Regions from separate parts of the Bacillus inaquosorum genome, predicted to be linked through region 2. Evidence: riboswitches for the same ligand, from Rfam matches in the RefSeq annotation. Region 2 holds a riboswitch; each other region holds the start of a gene.

What was found. A riboswitch is a leader RNA that binds a small molecule or an ion and turns the genes downstream of it on or off. The one in region 2 is predicted to bind S-adenosylmethionine.
Region 1: linked by a shared signal. The riboswitch ahead of M1M80_RS10205 (2-hydroxyacid dehydrogenase) and the one ahead of metN (methionine ABC transporter ATP-binding protein MetN) in region 2 are both predicted to bind S-adenosylmethionine.
Region 3: linked by a shared signal. The riboswitch ahead of M1M80_RS06195 (bifunctional homocysteine S-methyltransferase/methylenetetrahydrofolate reductase) and the one ahead of metN (methionine ABC transporter ATP-binding protein MetN) in region 2 are both predicted to bind S-adenosylmethionine.

The regions. Positions count from the first base shown of each region.
Region 1 covers NZ_CP096592.1:2,106,919-2,111,117, reverse strand. The annotation lists gene M1M80_RS10210 (molybdopterin oxidoreductase family protein) at 1-1,872, opposite strand, end outside; SAM riboswitch class I at 2,020-2,111, shown strand; gene M1M80_RS10205 (2-hydroxyacid dehydrogenase) at 2,204-3,229, shown strand; gene M1M80_RS10200 (FGGY-family carbohydrate kinase) at 3,247-4,199, shown strand, end outside.
Region 2 covers NZ_CP096592.1:3,350,200-3,354,398, forward strand. The annotation lists gene metQ (methionine ABC transporter substrate-binding lipoprotein MetQ) at 1-493, opposite strand, end outside; gene metP (methionine ABC transporter permease MetP) at 507-1,175, opposite strand; gene metN (methionine ABC transporter ATP-binding protein MetN) at 1,168-2,193, opposite strand; SAM riboswitch class I at 2,299-2,405, opposite strand; gene M1M80_RS17045 (SCP2 sterol-binding domain-containing protein) at 2,520-2,864, opposite strand; gene M1M80_RS17050 (thioredoxin family protein) at 2,972-3,292, opposite strand; gene M1M80_RS17055 (toprim domain-containing protein) at 3,294-3,656, opposite strand; gene M1M80_RS17060 (YusG family protein) at 3,734-3,970, opposite strand; gene gcvH (glycine cleavage system protein GcvH) at 4,026-4,199, opposite strand, start outside.
Region 3 covers NZ_CP096592.1:1,292,087-1,296,285, forward strand. The annotation lists gene M1M80_RS06190 (GNAT family N-acetyltransferase) at 5-454, opposite strand; gene M1M80_RS06195 (bifunctional homocysteine S-methyltransferase/methylenetetrahydrofolate reductase) at 544-2,382, opposite strand; SAM riboswitch class I at 2,474-2,592, opposite strand; gene M1M80_RS06200 (YajQ family cyclic di-GMP-binding protein) at 2,699-3,190, opposite strand; partial or broken gene M1M80_RS06205 (CvfB family protein) at 3,289-4,186, shown strand.

The DNA.
Region 1 (4,199 bases), 1.2 Mb from region 2:
CAGCTCGCATTCTCCCCGGCTGTTCCAAATTCGTACAGGATCCCCATCAACGATTCCGTGTTCATCAGCATCTTTTGTATTGATAAAGAGCTTTGGCGTCTTTTCAAGCCTGATGTGTTTTTCGTTGTTGGAAAACGTTGAGTTTAAGAAATTATGGTTTGGCGCCGGAACATACATAAACGGATGTTCATTATCAGATACAAGAGGCGTATATGTCGGTAATGCCGGGAAACCGTCTTGTTTCATTTTTTCTGAATATAATTCTATTTTTCCGCTTGGAGTCGGAAGTTTGCCTGGAAACAGCGGCTTTTTGCGTTTCGCTTTCATAAATGAGTGCTTAGTAAGTGAATCGTAATCAATCTCCGCCAAATACGGATTATCTGGATGATCAAGCGCCTGGCGAATCAATTCTTCATCTGAGTCCTTGAGCTCTTGGTCTGTGAATCCCATTGCTTCAGCCAGTAATCGGAACACTTCAGTGTTAGACTTGCTTTCACCATATCTCTCAATCACCGGTTGCTGAAGCTGAATGTAATGGTGCCAGTAGGAGGTATAAAAATCGGTATTTTCAAAAGCGGATGTTGCAGGCAGGACAATGTCTGCGTATGCAGCCGTTTCCGTCAAAAACAAATCATGAACTACAGTAAATAGGTCTTCCCGCAGCAAGCCCTGTCTGACTTTGTTCGCTTCCGGCGCGACAACGGCCGGGTTCGTCCCGTAAATAAAAAGAGAGCGAATAGGCGGATCTGTTTCCAAAAGCACTTTGCCAAGCTGATTCATATTAAACGATCTCGGTGTGCGCCCTTTCAGTAAGTCAGGCCGCTGCAAGGCATTCGTGTTATATTCTAAAATTCCGCTGTTATGCTTAATTGCGCCGCCCCCTTTGTGCAGCCATTGGCCAGTGATTGCCGGAAGACAGGCAATCGTCCTTACAATCATCCCGCCGTTATCGTGATGCTGGATTCCGTTTCCGATTCTGATAAAAGAAGGGGAGGATTCGCCGTACATTCTTGCCAGCTGATAAATATCTTCAGTGCTGACACCGGTAATCAGTGACACCTTTTCCGGATCATACTGTTTCACGTGTTCACGGAGATCTTCATAGCCGACCGTGTATTCAGACAGAAATGCTTCATCATGAAGGTTTTCTTTAAATAAAATGTGCATGATGCCAAGGGCAAGTGCGCTGTCGGTTCCGGGTTTTATGGGAATAAACCAATCGGCGAGACGCCCTGTCTGATTTTTATGCACATCAATCACGACAATTTTGGCACCCTGTTTTCGTACTTTTTGGGCGATTGTAATTTGGTGCATGTTTGTGCTGACCGCGTTGATTCCCCAAAAAATAAATAGTTTCGTATGAATGGTTTCCTCAGGATCAATTCCCGCACTTATACCCATTGTATATTTATAGCCCTCAGATCCCGCTTTGCTGCAAATTGTCCGTTCGAGCTGACTTGAACCCATGCGGTAAAAGAAGCGGCGGTCCATACCTTCAGCTGTTAATTTTCCCATATTTCCATAAAAGCTGTACGGGAGTATGCTTTCAGCTCCCTCTTCATCAATCAGCTGTTTCCAGCGGGAGGTAATGGTATCAATTGCCTCATCCCAAGAAATCGGTTCAAATATCGCCTGACCTTTCGCACCTGTCCGTTTAAGCGGTGTAGTCAGCCGCTTTTCATCATAGATGCGCTCCGTCATGTTTCGGACTTTGTTGCATATGTTTCCGGCCGTAACAGGATGGTCGGGATCACCTTGCACTTTCACAATTTTTCCGTCTTTTTTATGTATTAATAATCCGCACTGATCCGGGCAGTCAAGCGAGCAAACGGATTTGAAAATGCCGTTTTGTTGTGTTGCAAAAGATTTCATGGCCCAGTTCCTCTCTCTAGTTAGATATTTTGTAAGAATTATAACATTTCGGATGATAACGTCAATTCTGAAAAAAGAGATTGACATCAATCTGAGACTTCTTTATGATAAACGTATTCTTCATTCTGAAAATTACATACTCAACATTTTCTATCCAGAGAGGTGGAGGGACTGGCCCTATGAAACCTCGGCAACATTATTGTGCCAATTCCAGCAAGCGTCAGCTTGAAAGATAGGAAAGCAAGGTTTATACCGGCGTCTGTCTGTAACAGGGCACGCCTATATATGAATCTCTTTCCATCTTCGGAAAGAGATTTTTTTATGAAAAAATATGATGAAAAGGATGTTTTGCACCATGACGGTTTTGGTTACAGCGCCGTACAACGAAGAAGGACGCAAAGAGCTTGAAAAATTGTTCGGCTCGGTTGCTTATCACACCTGGAAGGAGCAAGGCCGGGCATACCGGGAAGATGAAATCATTCAGCTATTAAAAGAAACAAATGCAAAAGGCTTGATTACTGAGCTTGATCAAGTAACAGACAGCGTATTTGCTTCTGTTCCCGAACTTTCATTTGTCGGTGTGTGCAGGGGAATGCCCTCCAATGTGGATGTGGCCGCAGCATCAAAAAGAGGCATTCCCGTTTTTTATACACCCGGGCGGAATGCGCAAGCCGTTGCTGAAATGTTTATCGGTAATGTGATTTCCTTTCTCCGCCATACCAGCACCTCGAATCAATGGCTGAAGGATGGAAAGTGGGACAGTGATTACCTGCAGGCTTATGTCAAATTTAAAGGAAATGAATTAACGGGAAAAACGGTCGGCATGGTTGGGTTTGGCGCCGTTGGTCAAAGGATTGCAAAACTGCTGACTGCGTTCGACTGTAAAATAAAGTATTACGATCCATACGTACAAGACGATCATCCTCAATATGAAAAAGTATCTCTTAAAACGGTTTTTTCAGACAGTGATATCGTTTCTGTCCATCTGCCTCGTACCGAGGAAACACTTGGACTGATTGATCGGGCATATTTAGATCTGATGAAAGAGAGTGCGATTTTCGTCAATACTTCAAGAGCGGTTGTGGTAAACCGTGACGATCTTTTATCTGTATTAAAAGAACATAAAATCAGAGGAGCCATTTTAGACGTTTTTTATCATGAACCTCCAGAGGAATCGGATTACAAATTGATTTCATTGCCTAATGTTCTGGCAACACCGCATCTCGCTGGAGCAACCTTTGAAGTGGAGGATCATCACGTGACGATCCTGAATGAAGCCCTCAAAAAATGGAAGGTTGAAAAAACTCTTAATATTCCGACATTGTATAACAAAGATAAGCTAAAAACAGAGGCATAAGAAAGGAGGCTAACGGAATGAAAAAACAAAAAGGCTATCTCGTTTTTGATATCGGCACAGGCAATGCGAGAGTAGCGATCGTGAGTGTATCAGGCAGTGTTCAAACGGTTGAACGGGAGGACATCGTGTATGCCACCGAGACGCTTTACCCGGACAGCCGTTATTTTTCTCCTCAGGTGCTGTGGAAGCAAGTCATGAGATTGGCAAAACGTGCGCTTTCCCGTTCGCATGATATTGACATAATAGGTTTGACATCGACGAGTCAAAGACAGGGGATTGTTCTGATTGATCAGAACGGCGACTCTTTTCTAGGGCTGCCGAACATTGATAACCGTGGCCGTGAGTGGGAGGAGAGCATACCCAATCAGGAAGAGATATACAGCTGCACAGGCCGCCTGCCGACCGCACTTTTTTCTGCGCTCAAGCTTTATGGTTTAAAAGAACGCCAGCCCTCTTTATGGGAAAAAACGGCAAGCTTTACAAGCATCAGTGATTGGGTAACGTACCAGCTGAGCGGAATATTGACATATGAACCCTCACAGGCAACCGAAACCCTGCTGTTTGATGTGAAGCAAAACACTTGGTCAGAAGAGATGTGCGGCATATTCGGCTTCTCCCCATCAATCCTTCCGCCTCTTGTAAGAGCGGGAACAGCGATTGGAACGATAACAAATGAGTATGCGTCCGAATTAGGCCTTTCTATACATGCAAAGGTTATAGCAGGGGGCGGAGATACACAGCTGGCTGTGAAAAGCACCGGCGCTGCTCTTAAGGACATCGTCATCGTATCTGGGACAACAACGCCAATAACCAAAATTACTGCTGATCATGACGACACAAAACATAAAGCCTGGCTGAACTGCCATACAGAACATAGCCAATGGCTTGTGGAAACAAATCCGGGAATTACCGGCCTGAATTATCAAAAATTAAAACAGATTTTTTACCCGAATGAATCGTACGAAGTGAT
Region 2 (4,199 bases):
CAACTGCTTCCACTTTAGAATCAAGTGTGATTAATCCTGCGTTTTCAAGCATTGCAAGCATACGGCCTTGTTCAGCAACGTTGTTTGTCAGGATAATTGTCGCACCGTCTGGAAGGTCTTTTAATGATTTGTATTTTTTAGAGTAAATACCGAATGGCTCTAAGTGAACAGCACCGGCATTCACAAGTTTGTAATCTGTGTTTTCTTTCATTTCTTGCTCAAGGTAAGGAATGTGCTGGAAGTAGTTCGCATCCACTTCTTTATCAGATAAAGCTTTGTTGTACATCTTGTAATCACTAAGCACTTTCACTTTCAGCGTGTAGCCTTTTTCTTTCAGCAGTGGTTCAGCTTCTTTTAAAATTTCCGCATGCGGTGTTTTTGTTGCCGCAACGACAATTTCTTTCTTGCCGGATTCAGCGCCGTTATTCGAACCGCAGGCAGCCATAACTCCTGCAAATACAAGCAATAATGCACCCAAAAATAGCTTTTTCAATGTAAATCCTCCCTTATCGTTTGTCTATAATATTTGTTATGACATCACCGATGATTTGAATAATAAATACGATGATTAAAATAAACACAGTAGCAACGAAGGTAACATCAGTATTATTAGACTGATAGCCTTCTACGTACGCAAGGTTTCCAAGGCCTCCTGAACCGATGGCACCGGCAATTGCCGTTGAGCCGATCAATGCGATGGCCGTAACCGTAATACCAGAAATCAGAGCCGGCATCGACTCCGGAAGCAGCACTTTGAAAATAATTGTAGACGTTTTAGCGCCCATTGATTTAGCAGCTTCAATAACACCTTTATCCACCTCGCGAAGCGCGATTTCAGCAAGACGCGCGTAAAACGGTGCAGAGCCGATAACCAAGGCCGGCAATGCGGCATTTGGCCCTAAGATGGTGCCGACTAAAAACTTCGTAAACCCTAGCAGTAAAATAATTAAAATGAGGAACGGAATCGATCTGAATATGTTGACAATGGCCGCAATTACAGAGTTGACTGCTTTATTCTGCCAAAGGCTCCCTTTGCTTGTCAGGAAGAGCAGCAAACCGAGGATCACCCCGATGACAAAGGCAAACAGTAAAGAGATCAGCGTCATATAAAGTGTTTCATATGTCGCGTTCCACAATTCAGTTAAATCAACGTTCGGGAAGTATTTTTCAAACATTCGTGATCACCTCTGCTTTCACCTGTTTGTCATTAATAAACCGGATCACGTTGTGTACTTCTTCCTCGTCTCCGTCAATGTGGATGAACAGTGAGCCGTACGCCCCATCCTTCGTCTGCGAGATTTTCCCTTGCAGAATATTGACACTGATATTAAAGTTTCTGATCATCTCTGTAATCAGAGGCTGTTCAGCTGAATCGCCGACAAATGTGAGCTGAACCGTTTTTCCTGATGCTGTTTCATCAAGAAGGTGCTGAAGCGTTTCTTTCGTTTCTTCCGGTTCTGTCACCTGCTGAACAAATCGTTTTGTCATTTCTTCCTTCGGATTTTTGAAGACATCGAGAACTTCGCCTTCTTCAACAACCTTTCCGTTTTCCATGACAGCGACTCTGTTGCAGATTTTGCGGATCACATGCATTTCGTGTGTGATCAGCACAATCGTCAAACCGAGTCTTTCATTAATATCGGACAACAAATCCAAAATTGAATCTGTCGTTTGCGGATCTAATGCTGATGTCGCTTCATCACAAAGGAGAACCTTCGGATTGTTTGCAAGCGCTCTGGCGATTCCGACACGCTGCTTTTGCCCGCCGCTCAGCTGAGACGGGTAAGATTTTTCTTTTCCTTCTAAACCTACCAGTTTAATCAGTTCATTGGCTCGCTTGATCCGCTCGCTCTTTTTCACCCCGGCAATTTCTAAAGGAAACATGATATTATCTCTGACGGTCCGCGACCAAAGCAAATTGAAATGCTGGAAAATCATACTGATTTCATGGCGTGCTTTTCTTAAACCGCGTCCATTTACTTCATTAATCTTGGTTCCCGCCACTTCCACGGTTCCTGAGGTTGGTTTCTCAAGGCCGTTCAGCAGACGGATTAAGGAACTTTTACCTGCTCCGCTATATCCTATAATTCCAAAAATCTCACCTTTTTTAATGGAAAGCGAGACATTTTGGACAGCATTGACATCTCCATGTTTCGACTTATAAACTTTTGAAACATTTTGAAGATTGATCAAAGCAATCACCTGCCTTAACACTATTCTAAGAAATCTTCCGGGTTTTTCTGCAAAAGAAAAGCCTTTCTGCACACTTGAGCAGAAAGGCTTATAGAAAATGCCTTTCTCTCATCTTTCAAAGCTGAACGCTTCGTGTGAATTGGCACCATTTCAACAGCGTTGATGGTTGCCGGGCTTCATAGGGCACTTCCCTCCACCTCTCTTGATAAGAGAAATATATAGTCTTTTTCGTCCGGAAATTCTTAATGTAGAATAGCATGGCGAATGATTAAATGTCAATAAAATAAATGATGTCAACTTTTACTATTATAATAATTTCCTATTTTTTAATTTTTCAAAATCCTCTGAAAAAATCCATTTGTCAGCCAGAGAATGGCTTCTAGTTTTAACAGGGCTCTGAATGACCCCTTCACTTTTAGTCTTCCGCTCTGGATCAGGTGCTGAAGGGAAATGTCTCCGTGCAATAAATGAATGATTTCTGCTTGGTTTCCGTAAAAGGTCAGGTTGGACGTTTGGGGCGGAGAAATTTTTTTCATTTCTCCCTGTTCGTTTATTGAGACGGTTAAGGCTTCTGTTTCTCCTTGGAAGGTAATGAGCAATGTTGAAGCGTTCAAAAGGGGTTTTAAAAACAGATGCTGATACTCATCTTCTAAAACTTCCGCTTTCTCCATATGTACAACCTCCTATTTGTTGGTCATACATACACATTTCTCTTTCTGGCGCAAGAACCCCTTTATAAAACGAACGACAATTTCATTGAAATATGCTGAGAAATATGTCATAAATGGGATGCGGAAGATGATTTTTGTTTGATCAGCTCATATAAATAAGAAACGGATTGAAACGCATATCCTCTTTCGACCACTTTTCCGCCTTTGAACAGCAGAAAACAAGGGACACTTTCAATTTGATACGCTTTTGCGAATGTCGGAGAGTAATTGACATTGTTTTTATAGAAGGCGACATCGGGCAGCATTTCTTTCACCACTGTCAGCATTTTGCTTGCGAGCTGGCAGGTGCCGCAAAACGGAGTATATAAATATAGGAGATACACATCATCAGCAATGTGCTCAAGCTCGTGTTCTTGGAGTTCTTTCATGCTATACACCTCGGGACTTTCTTTCAAGAAAAATAGTATGGACATTCAAATTCGCGCGCAGCAATACAGCGGCGACATGGTGTCTGGGCGCAGCGGCCACTTCCTTATAGGCTTTGTCGATATGTAAATGGCAGGCTTCGTTAAATTCTCTTTTCAGCTGTTTTCTCAATTTCTCGCCTGATTCATCAGCATCAACTAATATGTAGACGTCTTTATCATAAAGCTCGTCAGCCAATTCCTCAAGCTTCAGCTGGCTGATTGTTCCGTTTGTGCAGATAATGCGCACTGGTTCATTCAGGACGCTTTCGATTTTCTCTTTATCTGATTTCCCTTCGACAATCATAACCTTTTCCAGCTCTTCCATCTTCATCTTCTTCACCTGCCGCGTCAAATTTGAAACGTTCAGATTGTAAAAGAAGGCAGTGAAATTCACCGCCAACATTAACACCAGCCGTTTTCGTAGTCACAATCCACATATTTTTCGTCGTTTCCCGAGGCCACATCGGCTGTCTTATAAAATTTCTCATTTTCAAAGGAATAACCGGATTTTAGCTCATATTCATCCATGCTTGTCATTTGGCCGATCATCTCATTATCATGATATAACGAGAGCCGGCCATTTTGAAAGCGGCCTGTCACATCATTGGTAACATCGAGCTTTTGTTTGCTGAAAGTCATATTGGACACCTCCCATAACGTTAGCGTGTCCAATTGCCTTTGCAGCTATCCTGTTTTAGTCTTCTTGTGTCATCTCTTCGTATTGCTCTGCTGTCATCAGTTTTTCAATTTCAGAAGCGTCAGACGGCTCAACGACGATCATCCATGCTTTTTCGTACGGAGATTCGTTAACGAATTCCGGACTGTCATCAAGATCTTCGTTTACTTCTACAACAGTTCCGTTAATCGG
Region 3 (4,199 bases), 2.1 Mb from region 2:
AAGATCACCTGCTTGTTCCGAGTTTTTTGCACATGACGATATGAGTGCCAATGCCGGGAATCTCAAACGGTTCGCCGCGTTCTTCCCAGCCAAGCTTTGCGTAGTAGCCTTTGACATGTTGTCTTGCATTGCACCAGACCGCCTGCACGCCTTTCTCTGCCAGTTTCTGCTCCGCGTGTTTGATCAGCATGCTCCCGGCTTTTTTATCGCGATATCCTTCAAGCGTCGCCATGCCTCTCAGCCGATACGCAGGGGATTCCGTTAATAATGGCTGATTTTGAGGGGAGAAAGAAGCAATGCTGATCAGTGTTCCTTCAAAAAACGCGCCGAGATGAAAAGAGCCTTCCGCATGATCCTGTTCATATTGGCATTGTTCGATGGATTGATGGGGGCGCAGGATACGGTGCCGGATTTCGTATGTATCTTCCGCGGAAATGGTTTTAACTTCGAGCATGATGTTCCTCCTCTAAAACCGATTTTTTATATCGTAACACGAATGCGGTAAAAAAAGACCGCCCGATTGGCTCAGGCAGTCATCTAGGTTTAATGCAAATAGATATTTTGGCGCTGCTCATCTTTTTGCTGGATATACGAAGTGAGCTCAGCGGTTAAGTCAGATCTGAGAAAAGGCGTAATCAAGTAGATGCCGTTAAACAGCTCGCATGCCGTGTCCAGCAGGGAGCGGGCAATCGCAAGGCCTTCCGCTTTTTGCTTCTCTTTATCTTCACCGGCGAGGGCCATTGTTTCGCGAATAGAGTCAGACAGCTTAATGCCCGGAATTTCATTGTGGATGAATTCAGCATTTCGGCTGCTTGTGAGCGGCATAATGCCGATATAGATCGGCGTCTTCAGATGCTTTGTTTCGTTATGGATATCGACAAGCTGCTGCTCGGAATAGACAGGCTGTGAAACAAAATAATCGGCCCCGCAATCTATTTTTTTCTCCAGCCGTTTTACCGCTTTATCCAGATGTCGGACGTTCGGATTAAATGCAGCGGCGACTGAGAAATTCGTTTTCTTGCCAAGCGGCTTTCCAGACAGGGACAGTCCTTCATTGAACTGTTTGATCAGCCTGATTAAATCAAAGGATGTTAAATCATAAACAGACGTTGCACCCGGAAAATCCCCGATTTTAGAAGGATCACCCGTAATGGCCAGTACGTCATTCAGCCCTAATGTATCAAGGCCCATTAAATGTGACTGTAAGCCGATAATATTTCGGTCACGGCACGTAATATGGACAAGGGACCGCATATCGAGCTGCTGCTTCACAAGGGCGCCGCAGGCAACATTGCTGATCCGCGGGGTAGCCAGTGAATTGTCAGCGAGCGTCAGGGCATCAATTCCCGCTTCTTTTAATTCAGCAGCAGCGGACAGAAATTTGTCAAAGCTCAATTTTTTCGGCGGGTCCAGTTCTGCGATGATGGAGCGTTTTTCCGCCGCGATCTCATTCAGGCCGGGCTCTGTCCGCTCGTGCTGAACGGAAATGAATTCCTTCGCCCGGGTTTTGACTTCTTTTTCCGTAATCGGAGCCAGCCCGCCAACTGCTTCCGCCATCGCCCGGATGTGATTCGGTGTGGTGCCGCAGCAGCCGCCGATAATCCGTGCGCCTTGTTTGCGAAATTCTGATGCGCTGTTTTGAAAATACGTGTCATCTGTTTCATAGACGAGCCGTCCCTCTTCAAGTGAAGGAAGACTGCTGTTCGGATAAACTGATAAGAACACGTCGTCAAAAATCGGCACTTCGCTGAGCGCTTCAATCATGTGATAAGGACCGAGCCGGCAGTTAATGCCGACGATATCAGCCCCGAGATCAGCAATCGATCGCAATGCTTCAGAAAGCGGCGTTCCGTCCTGCAGTACGCCTTGCTCGTGCATCGATACATTGAGCATAATCGGAAGGCTAGTCTCTTTGCGCGCAATTTTCAGCACTTCACGGGCTTCTTCCAAATCATAATACGTTTCTAACAGCAAGCCATCCGGTTCTTCATGCAGCAGCAGGTACAGCTGCTCGCGAAAGCTGCGTTTGATTTCGTCAAGGCTGTACGCGTTTTTATTAAATGTGCGGATGCCGCCCATCGTCCCAAGCACGTATGCATCGCCTGCTGAAGCCCGCGCGATTTTTACTGCCTCTTGATTCATTTTTTTAATGTCATCCTCAAGGCCGTGTCTCGATAATTTAATATAATTGGCCCCGTACGTATTCGTTTGAATAATGTTGGCTCCTGCCTCAACGTACGCTTTATGTATGCGCTGAATTTCCTCCGGCTTCGAAATGTTGAGCTCCTCAAAACACCTGTCAATGCCATAGGAGTAGAGGAGCGTCCCCATGGCGCCGTCACCGATTAACACCTGTTTTTGCAAATCTTCTAAAAGTCCCATTGTCTGCCTCCTTTATTCACATTCAGCAAGGAAAAAAAGAGAAATAAAAAAAGTCCTCTTAAGAAGAAGACTTTGTCAGTGATTTTGTCTCTTCTTATCTTCCAAGCTGTTCGAGCTTGCTGGATTTAGCACCTTGGTCATGGCTGATCGCCATTTACACCGGTTGCTGAAGCTTCGTCGGGCCAGTCCCTCTGCTTCTCTTGATAAGAACGGATATGAAGTTTTCGTATTCAGGAAATGCTAAAAGATGCCGGGCTTTTTCCCTTTCTCCAAATTTACCGAAAATAAAGACAATAATCAATAGGATTCAGAAAATTTATCTGAAATTTATAAATTGAACGTCAATCGGCAGATCTGCACCCCGCACAGCTGTAATAATCTGCTGCAGGTCATCCTTGTTTTTTCCAGTGACGCGCACTTGATCATCCTGCACCTGAGACTTTACTTTCAGTCCGGAGTTTTTGATGATCGTATTGATTTTTTTGGCGTTGTCTTTATCAATGCCTTGAACAAGCTTTGCGCGCTGGCGTACCGTTCCCCCTGATGCGTTTTCAACCTTGCCGTAATCAATGTTTTTTGTCGGTACATTTCGTTTTATTAATTTACTGACCAGCACATCTTTCAGCTGGCTTAATTTGAATTCGTCATCAGAAACGAGGACAAGCTCCTCTTTATCTAAAGAAATGTCGCTTTTGCTTCCTTTAAAGTCATAGCGTGTGCTGATTTCCTTCAATGCGATTTGGATCGCGTTTTGCACTTCAGGCAATTCCACCTTAGATACAATATCAAATGAACTTTCTTTTGCCATATGAAAACCTCCATAACATTTAACTTATGTGTTGATTATAGTAGAATAAAGAGAAACTTCCAACAGAACAAAGAATCAATTTGTGATGATTGGAAAAAATGTTAACAGAATCCGCAGAAAAATAAGCGGAACAGGAAGGACGATAGCATGAGACCAGGGCAGCAATTAACCTTGAGTATAGATCACCAAACTGACTTCGGTTACTTTTTAACCGACGGAGAAGACACGATTCTCTTACATAACAGTGAAATAACTGAGGATATCGAGGACAGAGACGAAGTAGAGGTCTTTATATACGTCGATCAGCAGGAAAGGCTTGCGGCCACGATGAAAATTCCGGTCATCAGCGCTGATGAGTATGGCTGGGTCGAAGTGGTGGATACAGTGGAAGATATGGGCGTTTTCGTTGATGTCGGTTTATCTAAGGACGCGCTTGTCGCAACCGAGCATTTGCCTCCGTACGAAGATGTCTGGCCGCAAAAAGGGGATAAGCTTTACTGTATGCTGAAGGTGACAAACCGGGGACGCATGTTCGCGAAACCAGCGCCGGAAGATATCATCAGCGAACTGTTTACCGACGCCACAGAAGATATGATGAATAAAGAGCTGACAGGTACGGTGTACAGACTGATCGCAACAGGTTCATTCGTCATCACGGACGACGGTATACGAGGTTTTATCCATCCTTCAGAAAGAAAAGAGGAGCCAAGACTCGGCTCAAGAGTCACGGGACGGGTGATTCAAGTCAAAGAAGACGGTTCAGTCAACATGTCGCTGCTTCCGAGAAAACAGGATGCAATGTCTGTTGATGCTGAGTACATTCTGACGTATATGAGAACAAGAAACGGCGCCATGCCGTACAGCGACAAAAGCCAGCCTGACGATATCAGAGAACGTTTTAACATGAGCAAGGCCGCCTTTAAACGCGCGCTCGGCCATTTGATGAAAAATGGAAAAGTGTATCAGGAAGACGGATGGACATACGAGAAAAAATAGCATGAAAAAGGCT